One region of the Arthrobacter rhamnosi genome, then DNA from elsewhere that is predicted to be linked to it. Evidence: riboswitches for the same ligand, from Rfam matches in the RefSeq annotation. Region 1 holds a riboswitch; each other region holds the start of a gene.
What was found. A riboswitch is a leader RNA that binds a small molecule or an ion and turns the genes downstream of it on or off. The one in region 1 is predicted to bind S-adenosylmethionine.
Positions count from the first base shown of each region.

Region 2: it holds a riboswitch for S-adenosylmethionine, as region 1 does, so the genes downstream of both, ACX80I_RS09605 (LLM class flavin-dependent oxidoreductase) here and sfnG (dimethylsulfone monooxygenase SfnG) in region 1, are expected to answer to the same signal.
Region 3: it holds a riboswitch for S-adenosylmethionine, as region 1 does, so the genes downstream of both, ACX80I_RS11120 (PIN domain-containing protein) here and sfnG (dimethylsulfone monooxygenase SfnG) in region 1, are expected to answer to the same signal.
Region 4: it holds a riboswitch for S-adenosylmethionine, as region 1 does, so the genes downstream of both, ACX80I_RS09655 (ABC transporter substrate-binding protein) here and sfnG (dimethylsulfone monooxygenase SfnG) in region 1, are expected to answer to the same signal.

Region 1 covers NZ_JBTNDT010000008.1:31,150-34,351, forward strand. The annotation lists gene ACX80I_RS14715 (O-acetylhomoserine aminocarboxypropyltransferase/cysteine synthase family protein) at 1-919, opposite strand, end outside; gene sfnG (dimethylsulfone monooxygenase SfnG) at 919-2,091, opposite strand; SAM riboswitch class I at 2,085-2,188, opposite strand; gene ACX80I_RS14725 (hypothetical protein) at 2,288-2,524, shown strand; cyclic di-AMP (ydaO/yuaA leader) riboswitch at 2,641-2,809, shown strand; gene ACX80I_RS14730 (C40 family peptidase) at 2,815-3,202, shown strand, end outside.
Region 2 covers NZ_JBTNDT010000004.1:151,969-155,170, forward strand. The annotation lists gene ACX80I_RS09595 (DUF7793 family protein) at 1-157, opposite strand, end outside; gene ACX80I_RS09600 (SDR family NAD(P)-dependent oxidoreductase) at 296-1,054, shown strand; SAM riboswitch class IV at 1,148-1,261, shown strand; gene ACX80I_RS09605 (LLM class flavin-dependent oxidoreductase) at 1,298-2,686, shown strand; gene ACX80I_RS09610 (methionine ABC transporter ATP-binding protein) at 2,789-3,202, shown strand, end outside.
Region 3 covers NZ_JBTNDT010000005.1:19,799-23,000, reverse strand. The annotation lists gene ACX80I_RS11125 (cobalamin-independent methionine synthase II family protein) at 1-764, opposite strand, end outside; SAM riboswitch class IV at 1,153-1,278, shown strand; gene ACX80I_RS11120 (PIN domain-containing protein) at 1,486-1,959, shown strand; gene ACX80I_RS11115 (O-acetylhomoserine aminocarboxypropyltransferase/cysteine synthase family protein) at 2,009-3,202, shown strand, end outside.
Region 4 covers NZ_JBTNDT010000004.1:166,074-169,275, forward strand. The annotation lists gene ACX80I_RS09655 (ABC transporter substrate-binding protein) at 1-1,337, opposite strand, end outside; SAM riboswitch class I at 1,441-1,539, opposite strand; gene ACX80I_RS09660 (FadR/GntR family transcriptional regulator) at 1,652-2,443, opposite strand; gene ACX80I_RS09665 (carbon-nitrogen hydrolase family protein) at 2,532-3,202, shown strand, end outside.

The DNA of each region.
Region 1 (3,202 bases):
ACTCGGCCACGGCCTGCGCGTTCTCGAGGTGCTCGTCGAGGCGCTGGGCGAGGGTCTCGACGCCCTGCAGGAGCTGGAAGGCCGACATCGGCGACAGCGAGGGCCCGATGTCGCGGAGCTGTTCGGTGCGCAGCTTGGTCAGGAACCCGTACTCGCCGAAGTTCCCCCACCACTGGATGTTCCCGTAGGAGGGGACGGGCTCGGTCATCATGGGGAACTTGCCGTTGCCCCAGTCGAAGCGGCCGCTCTCCACGATCACACCGCCGAGGGTGGTGCCGTGCCCGCCGATGAACTTGGTGGCGGAGTGGATGACGATGTCCGCGCCGTGCTCGATGGGTCGCACCAGGTAGGGCGTGCTGAGGGTGGAGTCGACGATGAACGGCACACCGGCGTCGTGGGCCACCTTGGCCAGGCCCGCGAGGTCCGCGATCTCGCCCGAGGGGTTCGCGATGACCTCGGCGTAGACGGCCTTGGTGTTCTCGCGGATCGCCGCCGCGTAGTCCGCCGGATCCGTTCCCGGGACGAAGGTGGTCTCGATGCCGAAACGGCGCAGCGTGACGTCCAGCTGGGTGACCGTCCCGCCGTACAGCTGCGAGGCGGCGACGATGTGGTCGCCCGCCTGGCAGAGCGCCGCGAAGGTGATGAACTCGGCGCTCATGCCCGACGCCGTCGCCACCGCGCCGATGCCGCCCTCGAGGGACGCGATGCGCTCCTCGAACGCCGCGACCGTCGGGTTGCCGATGCGCGAGTAGATGTTGCCGTACTTCTGGAGCGCGAAGAGGTTGGCGGCGTCGTTCGTGTCCTTGAAGACGAACGACGTCGTCTGGTAGATCGGCACGGCCCGGGCGCCGTGGGTGGCGTCGGGTGTGCCGCCGGCGTGGAGTGCGCGCGTACGGAAACCGAAGGAACGTTCTGCCATCAGACACCTGCCTTGCTGGGGACGGCGAGCGTGCCGTCGGGGTCGAAGTCCACTCCCGCGCTGCGGGCCGCGTCCGCCTCGAGCTCCCGCACGATCGGCAGGATGTCGGTGCCGAAGGCGGCCACTTCCTCCTGGAAGTGCAGGTAGCAGGTGAGGAAGAGGTTCACGCCGATCTTCTTGTACTCCACGATGCGCTCGGCGATCTGCTCCGGCGTCCCGATGAGCTGCGTCTTGAAGCCGTCGTTGTACTGCACGAGGTCCTCGAAGGTGGAGTCGGCCCACATGCCCTTGCCGTCCTTCGTCGAGGGGCCGGCTTCCTGCACGGCGTCGCGGAAACCCTCGACGGCGGGGCGGTGCGCCTGCTCGACGATCTCGCGCAGGGTGTCGCGCGCCTCCTTCTCGGAGTCGCGGGCGATGACGAACCCGTTGAGGCCGTACCGCGGACGCCGCCCGGCCTGCTCGGCGGACGCCTGCACGCCGGCGATGTTCTCCTTGAAGCCCTCGAGGTCCTTGCCGTTGGAGAAGTACCAGTCGGCGACGCGGCCCGCCGTGGCCTGGGCCGCCGTCGAGTTCCCGCCGAAGAAGATCTCTGGGTGGGGGCGCCCGGGGACGTCGACGGGTGCCGGGCTCAGGGTGAAGTCCTTGATGTTGTAGTACTTGCCCGCCTGGCTGTAGCCCTGCTCCGTCCAGAGGCCGCGCAGCACGCGGATGAACTCCTCGGTGCGGACGTAGCGCTCGTCGTGCTCGAGCCATTCGAGGCCGAAGTTGGTGAACTCGTCCTTGAGCCAGCCGGAGACGATGTTGACGGCGGCGCGGCCGTTGGAGATGTGGTCGGCGGTGATGATGTACTTCGCGAGCACGCCGGGGTGCCACATGCCCGGGTGGACCGCGGCGATCACCTTCAGCTTCTCGGTGGCCGCCAGCAGGGCGAGGGAGAACGACGTCGCCTCGTGCTGCTTGTCCGCACCGTAGGACGCGGCGTAGCGCGTCTGCGACAGCGCGTACTCGAACCCGGCGTCCTCGGCGATGCGGGCGAGCTTCTTGTTGTAGTCGAAGTCCCAGCTGGTGCGCTGCTCGATGGTCGAGACCACCAGTCCGCCACTGACGTTGGGGACCCAGTAGGCGAACTTGAGGGGCGTGGAAAGGTCTGCGACGCTCATGGTTTCCTCCATCGGTCTGGCAGTAGCACCCTAATGTCGCCGCACGAAGCGGTGGCCAGGGTTGCTGCGGCGTCAGTGAGCCAGATCTCTCAGCCGCTCGGGATGGTCACGTCGAGTGTGACACCGGAGGGCTGCAGAACCAAACAATGTGTCGTCCAATGGCGGCCGTGGGTCATCGGGCGGGAGCCCGGGTGCCTAGGGTGGAGGAATGGATAGCTGGAGGTCGGCGGGCCGCACGCAGGAACGCACGCTCTGGAACACGCTCTTCTGGGTCGGCGTGGTCGTGACCGTCACCGTGGCGAGCAGCGTCCTGCTGGTCGCGGGGAGCGCGGGAACAGCGGCTTCTGCCTGGTTCTACCTGCAGCAGTGCGTCCTGCTCGTCCTCAGTGCGGGTGGCACGGTCCTCGCGTTCCGCCGCTGGCGGTCCTTCCGTTCGGACGCGTAGGGTACGCGCCGTTATACAAATGTGACAAACCCGGTGAGCGCTGGGTATCGTCGTCGCGTGCCTCCGTCCATAGGAGGCCCTCCCGGATGGATTGCCGAGCCCTGCCGCCGAACGGGATACGTACATCACCGAGGCGGGGACGGGGGAACCACAGTTCCACGGGACGCGCAGCACACCTGCTGCATCCCTGGGGTTAAGTCGCTGCAGCTCCCACCCCGAGTACGCACGGCCGGGTGACTCCCATCCGAACCCGACAGCTCACCCCGCAGGCATGGGAGAGGTATACATCCATGTCACGAAAGACTTCCCCGGCGCGCCACCGCGCCGGCAACCCCGCACTGCAGGGCCTGTCCCGCGCCGTGAAGGCCTCCGCCACCGCGGTCGGCCGTCCGATCGCGGTCGCCGCGGTCACCTCGGGCCTCGCACTCGGTGCGGTCGGCACCGCCCACGCCGGTGAGTACACCGACGCGGGCGCGACGACGGTTCCCGCTGCCGCCGCTGCCACCGCTGCACCCGTCGCGCAGGCTGCTGCACCCGCGGCGCCGGCCGCTGCACCCGCCGCGACGACCCACACGGTCGTCGCCGGCGACACCCTCAGCGCCATCTCCGCCGCCTACGGCGTGGACCTGAACGCTGTCCTCGCAGCCAACGGGCTGTCCCTGGCATCGGTGATCTTCC
Region 2 (3,202 bases), on a different contig from region 1:
TGCCGTGCATGTGGACCAGGAGCGGCAGTGCGGTGGGACCGTGGAATTCCGCCAGGGCGCGGGCGGCGGCAACGGCATGCGCATAGGTGATCTCGACGCCGCGCTTCCACCGAAGCCTCAGGATTCCCCTGTCGAGGTGCGCACTGAATGGGTCCATCAAGGTCCTTTACCGAGCATGAGCAGTAGCTTGACAGCGTAGCAAGGTGGACTTCCTGGTTCTGCCTCTTTTTCGGTTGTCCGATTCCACCCGTGCTCTTCGGGCTCCCGGCGCAATGCGGGCTGTAGCGTCTGATCCATGACACTGAGCATTCTGGTAACCGGCGCGAGCCGCGGGATCGGCGCCGCCATCGCCCATGAGCTGGCCGGACGGGGGCACCGCATCGCCGTGCATGCAGGACGTGATGCGACCGCGGCCCTGGCGGTCCGCGATGCCCTGCCGGGCGCAGGTCACTCCGTCGTCGTCGGCGATGTCGCCGATCCGGAGGAGTGCGTGCGGATCGTCGATGAAACCGTGCGGGAACTCGGTGGGGTCGACGTCCTCGTGAACAATGCGGGGATCTTCGAGGCGCATCCGGTTGCCCGGGCGTCCTTCGACGACTGGCAGCATGCCTGGCGCCGCACCCTCGCCGTCAACCTGCTGGGGCCGGCGAACCTGGCCTGGCTCGTGGCGCGCCACCTGCTGGACCGGCCCTCCGGCCCCGAGGGCGGTCGGCTGATCAGCGTGGGCTCCCGCGGCGCCTACCGGGGTGAGCCCCTCACCCCTGCCTACGGGGCGAGCAAGGCTGCGCTGCACTCCATGACCCAGTCGCTGGCCGTCGCGCTCGCACCCTCCGGCATCCTCTCGGCGGCGGTCGCGCCCGGCTTCGTCGAGACGGACATGGGACGGTCGGTGCTCGACAGTCCGGAGGGCGACGCTGTCCGGGCACAGAGTCCGTTCAACCGCGTGGCGACGCCGGAGGAGGTGGCGCAGACCGCGGCATGGCTCGCCACGGATGCTCCGCTCTGGGTCAGCGGCACCGTGGTCGACGTGAATGGGGCGTCCTACCTCCGCTGATGCTGTGCTGCACGTGAGGCATTGCCGATCGTGACGCACTGTGACGGGTGCATATGGACGCCGGCGCGGACGGGCATCTAGGCTCATTCCCAGAATCAAGAGTTCCAACGTCAAACCCTGGTTTGTTGGACGGCAACCCTCTCGCTGTAGCGGGGTGCCCCAGGTGAGGATTCGGCCCGGCATGCACCATGCGGGCAAGTATGGCGCTTCCCTCATGGCAGTGCCCTGACATGAGGATTTTCCATGCCCGCATCACCGCGCCATATCCGCTTCAATGCCTTCGACATGAACTGCGTGGGCCACCAGTCGCCGGGCCTGTGGCGGCACCCGGACGATCAGTCGTGGCGCTACAAGGACCTGCGGTACTGGGCCGACCTCGCCAAGACCCTGGAGAAGGGCCTGTTCGACGGCATCTTCATCGCCGACGTGCTCGGCACCTACGACGTCTACGGCGGTTCCAACGAGGCCACGCTGCGCCAGGGGACGCAGACGCCGGTCAACGATCCGTTCCTGCTCGTCTCCGCCATGGCGCTCGTCACGGAGCACCTCGGCTTCGGGGTCACGGCGGGCACCGCGTACGAGCACCCCTACCCGTTCGCACGCAGGCTCTCCACGCTCGACCACCTCACCAATGGCAGGGTCGGCTGGAACGTGGTCACCGGCTACCTTCCCTCCGCCGCGCGGAACATGGGCAACGAGGACCAGCTCGAGCACGACGAGCGCTACAACCACGCGGACGAGTACCTCGAGGTGCTCTACAAGCTGCTCGAGGGGTCCTGGGAGGACGACGCCGTGATCCGGGACCGCGAGACCGGGGTCTTCACCGACCCGGCGAAGGTCCACGACATCAACCACGACGGCAAGTACTTCACGGTCCCGGGGATCCACCTCAGCGAGCCCTCGCCGCAGCGCACCCCGGTCATCTTCCAGGCGGGGGCCTCCTCCCGCGGTATCGCCTTTGCAGCAGGGAACGCCGAGGCGGTCTTCGTGGGTGCACCGTCGAAGGCGATCCTGAAGGATGTCGTGAAGAAGATCCGGGACGCCGTCGAGGCCGAGGGGCGTGACCGCTACTCCGTGCGGATCTACACCCTGCTCACCGTCATCACCGACGAGACCGAGGAGAAGGCCCAGGCGAAGCACGCCGAGTACCAGAAGTACGTCAGCTACGAGGGAGCGCTCGTGCTCGTCTCCGGCTGGTTCGGCGTCGACCTGTCCGTCTACGCTCCCGATGAGCCGCTCGGCAATGTGAAGTCCAACGCCATCCACTCGGCCGTCGCCACCTTCCAGAAGGTGAACGACGACGGCAAACCCTGGACCGTGCGGGACATCGCCGAATGGGGCGGTATGGGTGGGCTCGGTCCGCGCATCGTCGGTTCAGGCGCTCAGGTTGCGGACGAGCTTCAGGCGTGGGTCGAGGAGACCGACGTCGACGGCTTCAACCTGGCGTACGCCATCACCCCCGGATCCTTCGAGGACGTCATCGAGTACGTGGTCCCCGAGCTGCAGAAGCGTGGCGCCTATCCCACGGAGTACGTCGAGGGAACCCTGCGCAACAAGCTGTTCGGCAAGGGCGACCGTCTCCCCGAGGAGCACCGCGGAGCGCGCTTCCGGCTCGAATCCGTCCGCCCCTGATGCCGCACTGATCTGACACGGCCCGCCGGATTCCCGGCGGCCGAACCTGCAGCACGCCCATCCCATCGACGTTGCCCCACCGCGTCCTGCCCAAGGAACTCCATGATCTCGCTTCGACACCTGACCAAGACCTACGGTCGTGGGCACGCTGCCGTCACCGTGCTCGACCACCTCGATTTCGAGGTGCCCACTGGCCGCATCGCTGCCGTCGTCGGGCCGAGCGGTGCAGGCAAGAGCACCCTCGCCCAGTGCATCAACCTGCTCGAACGTCCCACGTCGGGGGCCGTCGTCGTCAATGGCGAGGAGCTGTCGGGCCTGCCGGAGAAGCGTCTGCGTGAGGCGCGCCGCCGTATCGGCACGGTGTTCCAGTCCTCGAGCCTGCTCAGCCGCCGGACCGCCGCGGAGAACATCGCCCTGCCCCTCGAATACCTCGGTGTCACTCCTGGCGAGGCGCGGGCCCGTGTTGCCGAGTTACTGGACCGGGTGGGGTTGTCGGACAAGGCCGGCCACTACCCG
Region 3 (3,202 bases), on a different contig from region 1:
GTGAACTTCTGGTAGTCCTCGATGGTGGGTTCGGGGTTGATCTGGTCCCAGTTCTCCGCGATGGACGGATCGTCGATCTGGACGACCAGGCCTGCGTCGACGATGGCCTTGTACTCCTCGCGCAGGACATCGGCCCAGGCGTAGATGAACTCCTCCTCGCTGGCGTAGTAGTCGTTGCCGATCCTGCTGGCGGACCCGGGCGAGAGGGCCGTGATGAATCCCGTCGGGATGTCCGCAGCAGCCAGGCCCGCTTTCAGGTTCGTGATGTCACTGGCCAGGGCAGCGTGTCCGGTGTAGGAGATCGGCCCGGTCGCGGACGGAAAGGCCGTCGCGTTCCTGCCGATCTGGATCCCGCTCTCGGGATCCTGGTAGGCCGCCGCGAAGCGGGTCCAGTCACGTCGGTCGGCGAACGATGTCAGCCTGATGGCACCGGGCTCGCTGAGGACGGGTTCGGCGAGGATCGGATTGAAATCCGTGAGTTCCAGGCCGGCGGTGCGCTGGAAGCTGTAGGTCCACCAGGCACCGTAGTCGACCGGGTTGGACATCGCCTTGCCGTACTCACCGTCGCCCGGGATCGTGATCCCGAACTCCTTCTGGCGCTGGACGAGGTCCACCACGGCGGTGGTGAGCAGCCCGTCGAATTCGGGTGTCCGCTCCAGGGTGAAGCCGTCCTCGGCAAAGGTCCGGGCGGCGTTGGCGGCGATCAGTTCCGGTGTGCGGGGCAGCGAGCCGGCGTGGCTGGTGGAGATGCGATCGAGGGTCATGATGCTTTCCTTTCCATCGGTCCTGCCATTAGCACCCTTCCGGACAGGAAATCCGGGGGAAGCTGCAGCGTCATGGAGGCAGGTCTCTCAGCTGCTCTGGATGGTGTGGCTTAGGGCTCTAAATCCACCGGTGACGCAGGCACGTCCCCTCCACAGCCAGGAGGCTGAGCACCAATCGGAGGGGCTGGCCCCATCATGGACGACGATTAGCGCGCCATAAAAACCAGGGGCGTAACATTCCGGAAAGATTTATGGGGGAGTCCCACCCTGCGGCCGATGAAATTCCCTGTTCTCGTGCCGGGAACAGTCGATAAGCGAACGGACGAACGAGGACGACAACGCTCGGGTGTTTACTTCGGGCACGATTGCGTGGTTATACTTCCAACAGCTTCATGAATTGTGACCGCCAAGCTCCGACTTGGTCACATACCAACCCCGCGCTCGGTGGGTGGTTCGGATGACGAAGCGGCCCGCATTCACCCCCCGGGGTACCTGGTGCGGGCAAGAGCTCCCGAAAGGACGCGGCCCCGTGCCGCCCGCCATGGCTGCAACCTCATCCATTGCCGATTCCCACTCCCAGGTTCCGCTGTCGGTCGTGAGCATTCACGACTACGAGGCACTGATGGCTCCGCGCGAGGCGTTCGTGGATTTCCTCCTCAGACCGCAGGGGGTTCCACGTGGCAGGGAGGACGCTGGTCCGCCTGCGCTGGCAGTCTGAGGAATGGCACGCACAAGCGGCCTCCTCCTGGATACCGACGTCGTCGTGGAGTTGCGGAGCCCACGCCCTTCCACGACTGTCGTCGATTTCCTCCAGCGGAGGCGACACTTCCGGATATTCGTCTCCGCCCTGACGATCGGGGAATTGCATCTGGTGAGCCGGGAGAACCAGCAATACCGGACGGTCGGCGCCTGGGTGCAGGAGTTCGTGAACTCCTACAGCTCCAACATTCTTCCCGTGGATTCTGATATCGCCGCTGTCTGGGGTCCGATGCTGAGCGACGCCGAGGTGTCCGCAGTCGATTCCCTCATTGCAGCGACTGCAATTCACAAGAGTCTTTCCATTGTGTCGGGAAATGTGGAGGTCTACCGGAAATTCGCGGTGTCGGCCATCAATCCCTGGATTCCGGAAGCGCATGCGGTTGGGGCGCCACCGCTCCCGCCCTCCCGGACGGGACCGGCGACGCAGTCCCTGTAGATCCGTCCGACCCCGAACCCTGACCATTTCTGCCGAAGGAGCAGCTTCGATGAGTACCGGTGACGCCGGCTGTACGGCCACTTCCCAAATCCATGCAGGGTATGAACCGCAGGCCCCCTACCGGCCCGTGGCAGTCCCCATCTATCAGACCGCGGCGTACGAGTTTCCGGACTACGCGTCGGCCCGGCGCATGTTCGCGCTCAAGGAACCCGGCTTCACCTACACGCGGACCGGCAACCCGACCGTCGCCGTGCTGGAGCAGCGGATCGCCGCGCTCGACGGCGGCGTGGCCGCGCTGGCAACGGCGACCGGGCAGGCAGCGGTCGCCGTCGCCCTGTTGTCGCTGGTCCGCGGCGGGCAGCACATCGTGGCCTCGTCGAAGCTGTACGGGGGGACGGTGGACCTGCTCACCGACACCTTCGACGATTTCGGGATCGCGGTCAGCTTCGCCGACCCGGCCGATCCCGGTGCCTGGCAAGCCGCTGTACGCCCTACGACGCGGGCCTTCCTGACCGAATCCATCGGCAATCCGCTGGCCACGCTGCAGGACCTGCCGGCGATCGCCGCGGTCGCCCATGCCGCCGGGGTGCCGCTGGTGGTGGACAACACCCTGGCGACCCCGGCCCTGTTCCGGCCGCTGGATCACGGGGCCGACATCGTGGTGTATTCGGCCACGAAGTTCCTCGGCGGGCACGGGAGCACCCTCGCAGGTGCCGTGGTCGACGGCGGGCGCTTCGACTTCTCCGCCTACCCGGACCGGTGGCCGCAGCTCACACGGCCGAAACGCCGGTACGGCGGGGAGATCCTGTGGGAACGCCACGGCCACGGCGCGTACCTGGCCCTCGCGCGCAGCAAGTACCTCCACGACCTGGGCCCCTCGCTCGCTCCGGGCAGCGCCGCGCAGATCCTGCAGGGGCTGGAGACCCTGGACATCCGGGTAGCCCGGCACGCCCAGAACACCCGCGAGGTCATCCGGTTCCTGGCCGGCCACCCGGCCGTCGCCGCGGTGCACCACCCCTCCGTTCCGGGCCACCCGCAGGCCGGACTCGCGGCCCGGGACTTCCCGCGAGGAGCCGGCAGTGTGTTCTCCTTCGACCTGGCCGCCGAGCCCGGGCAGGTCGGGGCCTTCATCGATCGGCTCCGGTTGTTCAAGCTGGTGGCCAATGTGGGGGACACCCGGTCCCTGGTCGCACACCCGGCAGCGATGACGCACTGCCGGCTCACCCCCGGACAGCGTGCAGCC
Region 4 (3,202 bases), on a different contig from region 1:
ACGTCAGCGGTGTTGGTGTTCCAGTAGTCGGCGCGGAGGTCGTACTCGAAGTTGTTGCCGAGTTCGCTGACGCTGGCGCCGTCGCCGTTCTCGATCAGCACCTCGAACCCTGCCTTCTTCGCCGTCGCCTGGATCTGGGTGACCAGGGCCTGGTGCGCTGTGGGCCACCAGTCCGGCGTGTAGGGGAAGTGCACCGTGAGGCGCTGGCCGTTCTTCACGCGGTAGCCCTCGTCGTCGCGTTCGGTCCAGCCGGCCTCGTCGAGCAGGCGTGCCGCCTCCTCGGGGTCCGGATCGTAGACGTGCTCGAAGTCGGGGGAGTAGAAGCCGGTGGTGGAGCTCAGCGGTCCGCCGGCCCGGGTCACGGTGCCGAAGTACACGCTGTTGATGCCCGCATCCACGTAGGCGCTGCGCAGGAAGGCCTTGCGGACGTTGAGGTCGTCGAACGGTGCGCGCGTGGTGTTCAGGATCAGGTTGGTCGGGTTCCCGGGCCGGTCCTGCAGGATGAGTTCGACGTTCGGATCGGCCTCGGCCTCGTCGAAGTGCACCGACGGCATGAGGTCGAGGGCGTCCACCTGGCCGGCGCGGAGGAGTCCGTAGCGTGTGGAGTCCTCGGGGACGATCCGCCACTCGATCTTCTCGATGTGGGCCGGGCCCTGGTGCTTCGCATAGGGAGGAGCGGAGTTGTAGTCCTCGTTGCGGACGAGGCTGACCTTCGACTGCGGCACGTAGTCGACGATCTTGTAGGGGCCCGAGCCCACCGGCGCGTTGCAGTTCTCGGCCCGCGGGCGCTTGAGGGCCTCGGGTGACTCGATGCCGAGGAACGGCTGGGCGAGCACCTCGAGGAATGCCGCGTAGGGGCGGTTGAGGGTGACGACGGCGGTGGTGTCGTCGACGACCTCGGTGGAGGTGTAGGGCTTGAGGTAGCCGCCGGCCGTGCCGGACTGCGTGTCGGGGTCGACCATGTGGTCGAGGTTCGCCTTGACCGCCTCCGCGGTGAGCTTCGTGCCGTCGGTGAACCAGACGTCGTCGCGCACCGTGAAGGTGTAGGTGAGGCCATCGTCGGACACTGACCAGTCCGTGGCGAGCCACGGATGAATGGCGCCCTCGCTGTCCTGGGAGACCAGGGAGTCGAGGTAGTTCGCCGCGATCGAGGCCTGCGGCATGTCGCCGTCGACGTGGGGGTCGAGGCAGGAGATGTCCTTGCCGGTGGCGAAGACGAACGTGTCGTCCTCGCTCGCTGCGGCTGATCCTCCGCAGCCCGATGTGGTGAGGAGAAGGCCTGCGGCCGCTGCGAGCAGGGCGAGGGTGCGGGGTGTGCTGGGGCTTGCTGTTGTCACGCTGGGCTCCTGAATCATCGCCCGATGGAGGGCAGACAGGACAGCCAGCGATCACCCGGGCGTGCGGAAGCACGGGAGGGGAGACCAACGAAAGCGTGTAGCTTCTCCATCGGTCCTGGCAGTAGCACCGTTCCCCGTTGCTACACAGGGAGGGTTGCTGCGGCGTCGTCGATCCAGGTCTCTCGGCCGCTCGGGATGGTTATGGCTACAGCTAAGCGCACCGGGCATCGGCTGCGCCAGTGGTCCCCGTCATATTCGGTCATGCGGGAGGTCGTGCGGGAGGTCGTAGGAGGACCGGCCGGACCGGCCGGCAGCTAGGCGCGACGCGCGAGTTCCATGAACATCGTCGAGTGCAGGCTGTCGACGTGCGCGTGGGCGATCGAGACCGCCTGAACCGCGTCGCGCCTCCGCAGCGCACGCACCAGGTCGATGTGGTCCTCGTTGGCGCGGTGCAGTGCGTCGATGGGGTACGGGACGAAGTGCTCGTACAGCTCGCCGAGGGCTGCCGAATACACGGCGGTGGCAGCACCGAGGTGGGACGCCGCGGCCACGGACCGGTGGAAGGCGTCGTCGGCCTGGTGGTATTCCGACCAGTTGGTGGCCTTCCCCATGCGCTGCGTCAGCGCCTCCAGCGCCTCCAGCTCGTCCTCCGTGGCGTTGACGGCGGCGAAGTGGGTGACCGCGCACTCGGCGAGGAGGCGCCGGTCCACCAGATCGTGGACGGCCGCGGCATCCGGCAGTCCCAGGGACAGCCTCTCCAGGGCGACGGCGGGAGGATCCGCCGCGACGAAGGTACCGCCGTCACGTCCACGCCGCCGGACGACGATCCCCTCGTCGGCAAGGCTCGCCATCGCCCGACGGGCTGTCATCGGACTGACCGAGAGCCCCAGGGCGATGTCGGCCTGGTCCGGCAGCCGTTCGCCGGGTTGGATAAGGCCGAGCGAGATGGAGGTGGCGATGCGGGCGCGGACGGCATCGATGGCGCTGCGCCGTCCGTGACCGGGCGGCAGGCCGGGCGGCAGGGCAGAGGGCATAGGAGCCGGCAGTGCAGACGGCAGGGGAGACGACGCCGCCGTACCCGGCGGTTCCCGCACTTCAGCAGCCATGGTTTCACCCTAACGTCGTCCCGCCTTGATAATAGTTCAATATGAGCTAATATTGCGTGAGCCCCGTCACTGCAAGCCAAGGCGACCCATGTCACAGCCCCTACCGCTCCTCGCGGTCCAGTCCGAACCGATCGCGATCGGTGAGCCATTCTCGGTCTTCGCCACCCAGGTCTCCGACGCCCTCGCGGCGCATCCCGGAACCCGGCTCCTCGTCTACCCCGAACTGCACCTGTTCGGTGACGGCTACCCCGACCAGGCGCGCACGGAAGCGCTCCAGGAGTCTGCGCAGCCCCTCGACGGGCCCCTCGTGCGGGAGCTCGCACAGCTCGCCGGGGACCTCGGCGTGTGGCTCGTGCCCGGAAGCATCTGCGAGCGCGGGCCCGAGGGGCAGCTGTTCAACACCGCCCTCGTGTTCTCCCCGCAGGGCGAGCTCGAGGCGAGCTACCGCAAGATCTTCCCGTGGCGTCCCTTTGAGCCGTACGACCCCGGGGACGCCTTCGTCACCGTCGACCTCGAGGGCTACGGCAGGGCCGGTCTGTCCATCTGCTACGACGCGTGGTTCCCCGAAGTGACCCGCCAGCTCGCCTGGCTCGGCGCGGACGTGATCCTCAATGTCGTCAAGACCACCACGGAGGACCGCGAACACGAGTTGGTCCTCGCCCGGGCCAACGCCATCGTCAACCAGGTGTTTATTGTCAGCGTCAACTGTGCCGGCCCCACCGGGCGCGGCCAGAGCCTCATCGTGGACCCGGAGGGCAC